3 regions of the Mesobacillus subterraneus genome follow, and region 3 is predicted to be linked to each of the others. Evidence: predicted binding sites of a transcription regulator. Region 3 holds the regulator's gene; each other region holds the start of a gene.
The links. Region 3 encodes Rex, which represses fermentation and respiration genes when NADH is low (regulators of the CRP and FNR family bind a similar motif). Its sites were predicted from a motif close to TTGTGAAATATTTCACAA; they were not measured.
Positions count from the first base shown of each region.

Region 1: LC048_RS14355 (hemerythrin domain-containing protein) is a predicted target of Rex. The motif match lies at 1,537-1,554, and genes of this name have one in related genera.
Region 2: LC048_RS18310 (L-lactate dehydrogenase) is a predicted target of Rex. The motif match lies at 1,779-1,796, and genes of this name have one in related genera.

Region 1 is NZ_CP129019.1:2,748,533-2,751,812, forward strand. Features, by position in the region: gene LC048_RS14345 (MFS transporter) at 1-532, shown strand, start outside; gene LC048_RS14350 (hypothetical protein) at 698-892, shown strand; gene LC048_RS14355 (hemerythrin domain-containing protein) at 950-1,465, opposite strand; gene LC048_RS14360 (hypothetical protein) at 1,694-2,029, shown strand; gene LC048_RS14365 (ferredoxin family protein) at 2,292-2,576, opposite strand; gene LC048_RS14370 (FAD-dependent oxidoreductase) at 2,576-3,280, opposite strand, start outside.
Region 2 is NZ_CP129019.1:3,510,078-3,513,357, forward strand. Features, by position in the region: gene LC048_RS18295 (MerR family transcriptional regulator) at 1-225, opposite strand, end outside; gene LC048_RS18300 (M23 family metallopeptidase) at 320-655, opposite strand; gene LC048_RS18305 (murein hydrolase activator EnvC family protein) at 666-1,475, opposite strand; gene LC048_RS18310 (L-lactate dehydrogenase) at 1,837-2,811, shown strand; gene LC048_RS18315 (PTS sugar transporter subunit IIC) at 2,848-3,280, shown strand, end outside.
Region 3 is NZ_CP129019.1:4,158,841-4,162,120, forward strand. Features, by position in the region: gene groES (co-chaperone GroES) at 1-220, opposite strand, end outside; gene LC048_RS21620 (CPBP family intramembrane glutamic endopeptidase) at 603-1,334, shown strand; gene LC048_RS21625 (YdiK family protein) at 1,338-1,538, shown strand; gene LC048_RS21630 (redox-sensing transcriptional repressor Rex) at 1,563-2,228, opposite strand; gene moaC (cyclic pyranopterin monophosphate synthase MoaC) at 2,256-2,750, opposite strand; gene LC048_RS21640 (ABC-F family ATP-binding cassette domain-containing protein) at 2,923-3,280, shown strand, end outside.

The DNA of each region.
Region 1 (3,280 bases), 1.4 Mb from region 3:
GATTTTTGCGCGGTCCTGGTATATTTCAGGGATGACGAACTTCTATGCATTTTATGCAATTGACAAATATGGACTCTCGATTAAAGAGGCGCAGATTTTCCTGTTTGCATTCCTTGTTGCAGGTGCGTTCGGGACTTTTTTCGGAGGTCCGCTCGCAGACCGCTTCGGCAAGAAGAACATTATCTTTCTTTCGATGATTGCTACTGCGCCTCTTTCGGCAATCATTCCATTTATGCCATATTCAGTCGCATTCGCTTTGCTGACGATCAGCGGATTCATCCTGATGTCGAGCTTTTCTGTTACAGTGGTATATGCCCAGGAGCTGGTTCCCGGTAAAATCGGGACGATGGCAGGGCTGACGGTAGGTCTCGCTTTCGGAATGGGCGCCATTGGTTCTGTGGGACTCGGGTATCTTGCTGACTTGATCGGTATGCCATTGATGATCATCAGTGTCGGATTCCTTCCCTTGCTCGGAATATTGACCTTGTTCCTTCCAAAAGATGAACAACTTGCTGAATGGAATAATGATTAAAAGCCTCTTTCAAGAACACTTCTACACAAGGTTCCAATAATTAGTTGATAAGCTACAAATCTCAAGAAAGAGCCTAACAAAATTATTCCATTTGCATTATTTATGTTTAGGCATGCTCCTGTTAAGGAACAAAGAAAATGAGGATAAAAAGAAGGGGAGATCAACATGTCTAAATTTAAGATTAACTATTTTTTTGAAAAAGATTTTAAAGTTTCACGACCAATCGAGGTGGAAAACATTTCAGAAGCCATCCAGGATGCCAAGGATCAAGAAGGCCAGATTGAATTCACAGGTGAGGATCATGTTTTTTATAGATTCGATACGAAAGACATTAAGCTTGTGACGATTACTGAAGCTTAATTTATATACAAAAAGGGTGATGCTGTGATGGCTTCACCCTTTTTAGTTACAATTAAATTAAATTAATTTGATACGCTCTGCCAGCTCCTGCTTTTCTTCCTCGCTGAACATATTCTCAGCCATTGGGAAAAGGATGCTCTCTTCTTTAGCGAAATGGCTCACCAAAGTGTGGTTCGCATTTTTTATCATTTGTGCATTTTCAATCATTTTCTCTCTTGAAAAGCCTGTTGTTCGATCCTTCGTATTGTGTAGGAAGGTTCCAATGAAGCGTTTTGCCTGGTCATGTTCATATTCCATTACAGCAATTGGTCCCATTTCCCTTCCAATATAAATAGCCATCATCTCAAACAATACACCTTCTTCACGCTCCGAATGCGGTTCAAGCTCAACAAGGAACTCGATGACCAATTCCCTAAGCTTCGAAAAATTCTCCTCCATCTGCTCCCCTACCTCAATCTTCATTGAAATATCCAAAAGGTTCGCAAGCATCTCCAGTAGAGGTGGATGTTCATCTTTTAATTGTTGAAGACCCGCACTTAATCTAAAACTTGAATCCTGGTTAATCCCACTCATACACCCTGTCATCCTGATCGGTCTCCTATTTACTTTGATAATTTAATTATAGGAAGCAATCGCAACCGGGGTTGTGACGGGCATCACAATTTCTGTTCATTTGAGAAATTGTGAAGAAAGATTGACACTTTGTTAAACTTTCTAAAAATTTTAACAATTAATCTTCAAATATTATAAATCATTACATATAATGAATTTATAGCTTAAAGTAAAAGGAGTGAATTTACATTGCAAAATAATTTGTATCGCGATTTTTATAAAAAATCACTTATGCCAGCAGGAGTCAGTGACAAGAAAGTCTTCCTTGATCTCCAGGCTGACATGCTGCATACTCATTTACTGATTGGTCTTCAAGACCACCAGGAAGATGGCCGGGAATACTACCATTGGAACGTTACAATATATACTTCAGATTCGTCCGGAGTCTATGATGCTGGAAAACCAGTATATGCTTCAACATTGTATGACCGTTTTGATGAAGCTGTTGAGGCAGCGCGGAATATAGAAAAAGAGATCCTCAGTGACCAGCTTCACGCAGTGCGACCACAAGAAAAAATCAGTTAACTCCCTCATTTATCCCTCTCTTGATAGCTCCACCTTTTTTTGTTCCCATTTGTGAATTAACATACATATGTTGAATATAGCATAATTGTTAGTATCCATTTCTTAAAGGTATTTCCCTTCATCCTATTCAAACAATTCCGTTCATTTGTCGAGCCATATGACGACTTTTCCATAAGCCTGGTTCAATTTCCCGTCATTTTTCCAGACATTCAAAGCAACAAAAAAACCGACGAACAATATGTCCGCCGATTTCTTGTTTCCATTAAGCAAGCCTGAATACGATTCCGTGTCCGCCTTTTGGATATTCCCATTTGATATTCTGATATGGGCAGCCGATGCGGCAGCTGCCGCATTCGTGACAACCTTCATAACCTACCTGCATTCTTTTGCCTTCCCATTTGTATACTTCAGCAGGGCAGAATACCGTACATAGTTTGTCAGGGCACTGAGTCATGCAGACGTCATGGTCCAAAACGGTCAGATGCGATTTGGTGTCACACTTAAACCTTAAAAGAAATTGTTTTTCCTCGATGTTTGTCGTTGACATTATTTCACCGCCTTCCAGGCACGATAGATGTCTTGCATTACCTTAAAGGTTCCCTTTTCAGCTGTCACGCTGCGCATGATTTCTTTTTGTTTTTCTTTCTTCGGTGTGCCATCGACTGTGAAGAACTTGCTCATCGCTTTGTTCATCATTGGCAGGTATTCCTTGAAGTATTGCGGGTACGTCTCAAAGGTGTGTGCTGCATCCTTATATTTTTCAAGGTCCTTAATGATAAAGCTTCCGAATAAGGCCTCCTTATAGCGATTCAGGCTGTTTTCACTGAAGTCTCCATCTTTCTTTGCCTCGACGATCGCTTCCGCCGCCATTTGTCCCGATGCCATCGCCATGTTCGAGCCCTCACGGTGAATCGCATTGACTAGCTGTGCGGCATCTCCTACTACAAGCACACCATTTCCCGCAACTCTCGGCACAGAATTGAATCCTCCTTCAGGAATCAAGTGGGCCAGGTATTCGGCTGATTCCCCTCCCTCTATATAAGGACGGACCATTGGGTGTTTTTTCAGGTAATCGAGCAGCTCATATGGCTTCAATTTCGCTTTGATCATGCTTGAAAGTGTGGTGCCAACACCAATGTTCAAGCTATCTTTGTTTGTATAAAGGAAGGCGGTGCCAAGATTGCCTTGAGTTGAGTCACCAAAAATCTCAATCGTCGTTCCGTGGTTTCCTTCAAGATTGAAGCGGTCATT
Region 2 (3,280 bases), 650 kb from region 3:
AGTGCGATCCTCATCGAATAGCAAAACCATTTCCTTAATCTCCTCGAGCGAAAAACCGAACCTTTTTCCGCGAAGAACGAGTTTTAGCCTTGCTAAGTCGCTGCCAGAATAAATGCGTCGACCGCCTTCTGTACGGGATGGTTTTAATAAACCAAGCTCTTCATAGTAGCGAATCGTCCTTGTTGTAACTCCAAACTCCTCGGCCAAATCAGAAATCGAATACATTCACAAAACCTCTTTTAAACAGAATAATCAGTAAATTAATTATACCATTGACGTTAACGTAAAGAGCAAGCCAGATTCCCAAAGGAAACCTGGCTTATTTTTTCACATATTGCAGCGGATTGACGCTGTTTGATTTTTCATAGTTCCACTTGCCTTCATGGATTTCAAAGTGGAGATGTTTGCCCCTGCTGTCACCTGTGTTGCCCATGTAGCCGAGTACCTCGCCTTTACTGATGGACTGCCCGGTTGTGACTGTACTTTTTTCCAAGTGGGCATAAAGGGTGGTGAATGTCTTGTCGTTGATTTTGTGTGTGATCAAGACGCAATTTCCATATGTAGCAGAATAATAAGAGCGGATGACGGTTCCAGAAGCAGCAGCAACAACGACGGCATCCGGGGATTCGTCAGCGATATCTATCCCGGCATGCAGCCGGCCCCATCTAGGCCCCGTAACCTGAAGTCAGTTCGCCTTCGGCTGGCATGATAAACACATTCTCAGGTTTGTCGGAATGATACTCTACTCTCTGGTTTTCTTTTAAAATCGCAATCTCCTGGGATGCGAGATTGACATAGATTTCATACATGTCCATGAGCTCGGATTTGTTAGTCTGTTTCTCTTTCTGAATTGAATCAAGCAATTCTTGCTTTTCATCGGTTTTTTTTTGCAGCTCATCTTTTAACGATTGCATTTCCTGGTGGTCATTTTCTAATGAAATTTTTTTCCTCTGCAAATCTTGTTCTTGGTTCTTCAATGCTTGCTGATCAGCATGATGTTTCGCCAACAAGTCTTTGTCAGCTTTAATGATTGTGCTTATGACAGTCGCTGTATCGAAAAGTTGTGAGAGGCTCTTGGAGTCGAATATCAAATCCACATACATGCTCAATCCGTTCTGGGACTGCATGGTTCGCAGGCGTTCTTTGATAAGCTGTTCACGATGTGAGATTCTGCCACTTAGATTATTGATTTGTTTTTTCATTTCAGCGATCGTTTTTTCAGAGGCATTAAGGGCATTGTTGAGATTACGAACTTTCTGGTTAACCTCAGCCACTTCATCATCCAATGACTTTAACTCTGCAAGGTAACTTTGTTCATCTTTACCCAGTGCTTCAATGTGGCTTTCCTTTTCTAAAACGTCTTGCTTGAGATCCAATCGCTTGTCCCTTATTTCTAATAGTTCGTTCGCTGCAGCAGGCTGTCCCACTATCATTACAATCCCAATCGCAAGCATTAAACTCCCAGTTTTTTTCACGTTCAGGGGCCCCTTTTCAATCTCTTCCTATCAACAAGTATACCTTCCTCTATCTACTAAACCTGTCGACTCTTGTATTCTCTATGAATATTTTAGATCTGAGTCATTATTTTTCTGATATAACGTAATTTTTAATTTTTGTACACAACTCATTCATTTTTTAGCCATTTTTTATACATATTGATAACGTTTACAAGTGTTGTACGGTGATAATATTCGTTTTACAATAAGAATGTGAAATAAATCACAAAACTAACTTAGAAAAAAAATAATTAAAGGATGATCTTATTTTTTTCAACACCAATGTGAAGTTATTCACAAATAATGAGATTACCTTACTAACCCCAAGGAGTTGACCATCATGCAACAGCATATTAGAAAAGTGGCGATTATCGGAACAGGATTGGTTGGATCAAGTGCAGCATACTCCATCCTTAACCAGGGAATCTGTGACGAATTAATCATGGTTGATATAAATAAAGAAAGAGCAATCGGTGAATCATTGGATCTATCTCATTGCATTGATTTTACAAATACAAGAACGAAAGTCCATGCTGGAACTTATCAGGATTTGGGTGATGTTGACATCGTTGTCATCACGGCTGGTCCACCGCCGAAACCAGGACAGACTCGTCTCGATACACTGGGAATCGGTGCTAAAATCATGGAGGATATGATTCCGCAGATCATGGCGAGCGGTTTTAATGGCATCTTCCTGATCGCCTCAAACCCAGTTGATATCATCACATACCATGTGTGGAAGCTGTCAGGCTTACCAAGAAACCGTGTAATTGGAACGGGTACTTCCCTTGATTCTTCAAGACTGAAAACCTATTTATCTGAAATTCTCGATGTTGACCCGCGCAGTATTTACGGTTACACAATGGGTGAGCACGGTGATTCGCAATTCGCTGCATGGTCTCATATCTCCGTCGGTGGCAAGCCTCTTTTAGAAATTTTAGACGAGCGAAAAACACAGCTTGGCGATATCGATTTAGATCAAATTGTTGAAGATGTTAAAAAAGTAGGCTTTGAAATCCTGAAGAGAAAAGGGACAACTTATTATGGCATTGGGAATGCGATTGCCTTTATCACGAAATCCATTTTCAATGATGACCACCGAATCATTGCCCTCTCTTGTGTATTAGATGGAGAGTACGGTGAAACGGAACTTTGCATTGGTGTTCCTGCCATTATTACGAGGGAAGGAATCAAAGAAGTCGTCGAACTCAGATTAACAGAAGAGGAACAGCGCAAATTCAGGAATTCAACTGCTGTGCTTCGTGACTACATGTCTAGCATTGGCTATGAAGAAAAGTTATTAGCAACCATTTAAGCATAAACATACTACTAAGAAAGAAGGCGCATCATTATGAAAGACTATGTCATGCCAAGAATATTTAAAGCTTCAACAGGAATCGCACAGGGGATTTTCGTCACTCTGGGAATAGGACTATTAATAAAAAATATTGGGACAAGCTTTGAAATCGATTCACTCGTGCAAATCGGTACCATTGCAATCAGTTTAATGGCACCAGCGGTTGGGGCCGGTGTGGCTCTTATGCTTGGAGCCAATGCTCTCGTCATTTTTTCTGCCATGATTGCGGCAGCGGTTGGAGCAGGCGCTTTGTCTATCACTGAGGCTGGTGTGCTGATTAAAGCTGGTGAACCAATTGGTGCCTTGTTAACGGCAACAATCGCTACCTTTGTGGGCAAAAGAATCACCGGAAAAACACCTTTGGATATGATGGTCATCCCACTGGGAACCATTTTAATAGCAGGATTTGCAGGACTCTGGCTATCAA
Region 3 (3,280 bases):
CTTCTGTGCCTGCGTATTTTGAGAAGATAATGCGGTTACCGACTTCAACTTCAAGAGCAATGCGCTCACCGTTTTCAAGTACACGGCCAGTTCCAACAGCTACGACTTTACCTTCTTGAGGTTTTTCTTTCGCTGTGTCGGGTAAAACGATACCGCTTGCAGTTTTTTCTTCAGACTCAACAAGCTCGATAATAATGCGATCTCCTAGTGGCTTGATCAAGTGAAACAACCTCCTCAAATTATATGTAGAATTTTTTATTAGCACTCTCCTCGATAGAGTGCTAACACAATTTATATAATAATGAATCTCAATTTTTTTTGCAAGTGTGAAGCCTAACTTTTTTTATAAAATTCAGCAGTTAAATCTAACCTCTTTCCCTTCGACAGCAAGTCCTATATTTCGTGCTTTGGAAGTATGCCTGGCAAAAAAAGGACACCTTAAAGAGTATGCCAGTTCAAAGGAATTTTAACCAAAACATTCAAATGACACCCTGATATTTGAACTTTCCTGATGATTACTAGTAAAATGGATAGATAACATTCTTTATTAAAGATTTTATGGCATACACATAAACCGATCCGAATAGAAGGAGATTATCCTATTGAAAAAGGAATACTGGTACGTCATTATTGCCTATATTGCCATGCAGCTTTCTAGCTTGATTGGCATCCCGATTGTTGCCATTATCGGAGCTGCAATGGGAAAAAGCCTTGAGGAAATGGAGACACTCTCAATTCCATACTGGCTCGTAATCAGCTTTTCACTGACACTTGTGATCGTGCTTCTGCTTCTAAGGAAAGAACGCAAGACAGAGGCTGACCTACGTGATGCTTCATCTCCGGCAAGTTCTGCTGCCTGGGCTTTCGCAGGTGTATTCCTTGCTCTGTTCGCACAATCAATAGCTGCCAACATCGAAAATATGCTTGGCATCGAAATGGGCTCGGAGAATACACAGGAAATCATTAAACTGATTGAAATGTTCCCAGTCATCATTTTGGTCAGCTCAATTATCGGCCCAATATTAGAGGAAATCGTCTTTCGTAAAATCATATTTGGCAGTCTGCATAAGAAAATGAATTTCTTTTTCTCCGCGCTGATCAGCTCTGTCATTTTTGCGCTTGCGCATATGGAGCCGGAGCATGTGATCCTGTACTCAGCGATGGGCTTCACCTTTGCTTTCCTTTATGTCAAAACGAAACGGATCATCGTGCCGATAATCGCCCACGTTACTATGAATACAATGGTTGTCCTGCTTCAATCTGTATTTAGGGAAGACATTGAGAGAATGATAAAAGAAGCAGAGAAAATTCAAAGCTTTATTGGGGGATTTTAAGTTATGAAGCAATCGCCTTTATTCTCAGGCATTGTCTACATCTTGTTAGGCAGCTTGTTTACCTATTTTGCCATCCAGAATGTAACCGAGACAGGCTGGGGATTCTTTAGCTATTTACTTGTTGCCCTAGCCACGTTCGATTTTGGATCAGGCATTAGAATGATCATGTTCCATTTCAAACTGAAGAATGTACAGAAAAAATAGCTCCTTCAGCAAGGAGCTATTTTTTTATTCCACTGATTCAGTTGTTTCCGTATCTGTTGGATAATGTTTTAAGAAATAAATCAATGACTGCAATTCAACCGCCAAATCAATGTGATGGATTCTGATGGAAGGCGGCACATTCAGCCTTGCCGGCGTGAAGTTCAGAATTCCCTTGATATTCGCCTGCACCAATCGGTCTGTTATCGGCTGTGCTACCGCTGAAGGAACAGTCAAGATAGCCACCTGGATTCCTTCCTCGACGACAACCCTGTCAAGATCATCCATGTGATACACTGCCACGTCGCCGATCTTCGTGTTAACCTTACCAGGATCCACATCAAAAGCAATCTCAATTTTAGTATTATTGTTTTTTGAAAAATTATAATTCAAAAATGCTGTTCCCAGATTACCGACACCAATCAAGGCAACCTTCGTCAGTTCATCCTGATCCAATGTCTTACGGAAAAAGGAAAGCAGGTAATTCACATTGTAGCCGTATCCCTTTTTACCTAAAGCTCCAAAGTAGGAAAAATCTCTTCGGATTGTTGCTGAATCCACTTTTACCGCTTCACTTAGCTCCGCGGATGATACCCTTTGCTTTCCTGAAGAATGCAAGTTCAATAAGAACCGGTAATACAGTGGCAAACGTTTTGCGGTTGCCTGCGGAATCTTCATAGCATCATTCGTCATTCTCCATCCTCCACCCTGTCCGTATTTCTATCTCAACTTTTCTTCTCTCTTGAAATCACCGTTTTTACCGCCGGTTTTTTCGACCAGATACGTCTTGCCAATCACCATGCCTTTATCAACGGCCTTGCACATATCATAAACAGTCAGCGCACATGCTGAAGCTGCTGTTAACGCTTCCATTTCTACACCTGTATTCCCTTTTGTTTTTACAGCTGCGGCGATATTTAAGATATAGTCATTACCATTTTGCTCCCAATCGAATGAAAGGTCAATCCCTGTCAAAGGAATAGGGTGGCACATTGGGATGATTTCAGATGTCTTTTTTGCTGCCATGATGCCCGCTACCTGCGCGACAGCCAGTACATCCCCTTTTTTCATCTTATTTTCAGTGATTCTACTATATATATCTTCGTTCACGGTTATGCTTGAATGGGCGACTGCTGTGCGGACCGTCTCTGGTTTTTCACTGACATCGACCATTTTCGCTCTGCCCTCTTCATTAAAGTGAGTAAATTCTGCCATATGTAAGCTCCTTTCTATCAAATGATACACTATTTTGTCAAACTTGTGTGTGAACTTTGTTTCAGTATTCACAATACTCAGGGTTACACTATCCCCCTATCGCAGTTCACACATATTGCCGTGCCTATATTATTGAGTTACACTATCTCTAAGGCAATAGAGGTGAAAAATAATGATTTTATTACAGGTTAATCAGCTATCAAAATATTTTGCTGCTGATCTTATTTTATCGAATATAAAGTTTGAAATACAGACCAACGACCGTGTCGCGCTTGTTGGAAGGAATGGCGCAGGAAAATCAACCCTGCTGAAGATCATCGCCGGGTATGAAGCTCATGATGGCGGTGAAATCATCCGTCCTAAAGGGACAATGATTGGCTATCTCGCTCAGAATACCGGACTTGAATCCGAAAAAAGCATCTGGGATGAAATGCTGGCTGTTTTTGACCATCTGCACAGCATGGAAAAAGACTTACGCAGATTGGAAGAAAAAATGTCGGATCCTGACATTCTCTCCAACCAGACAGAAT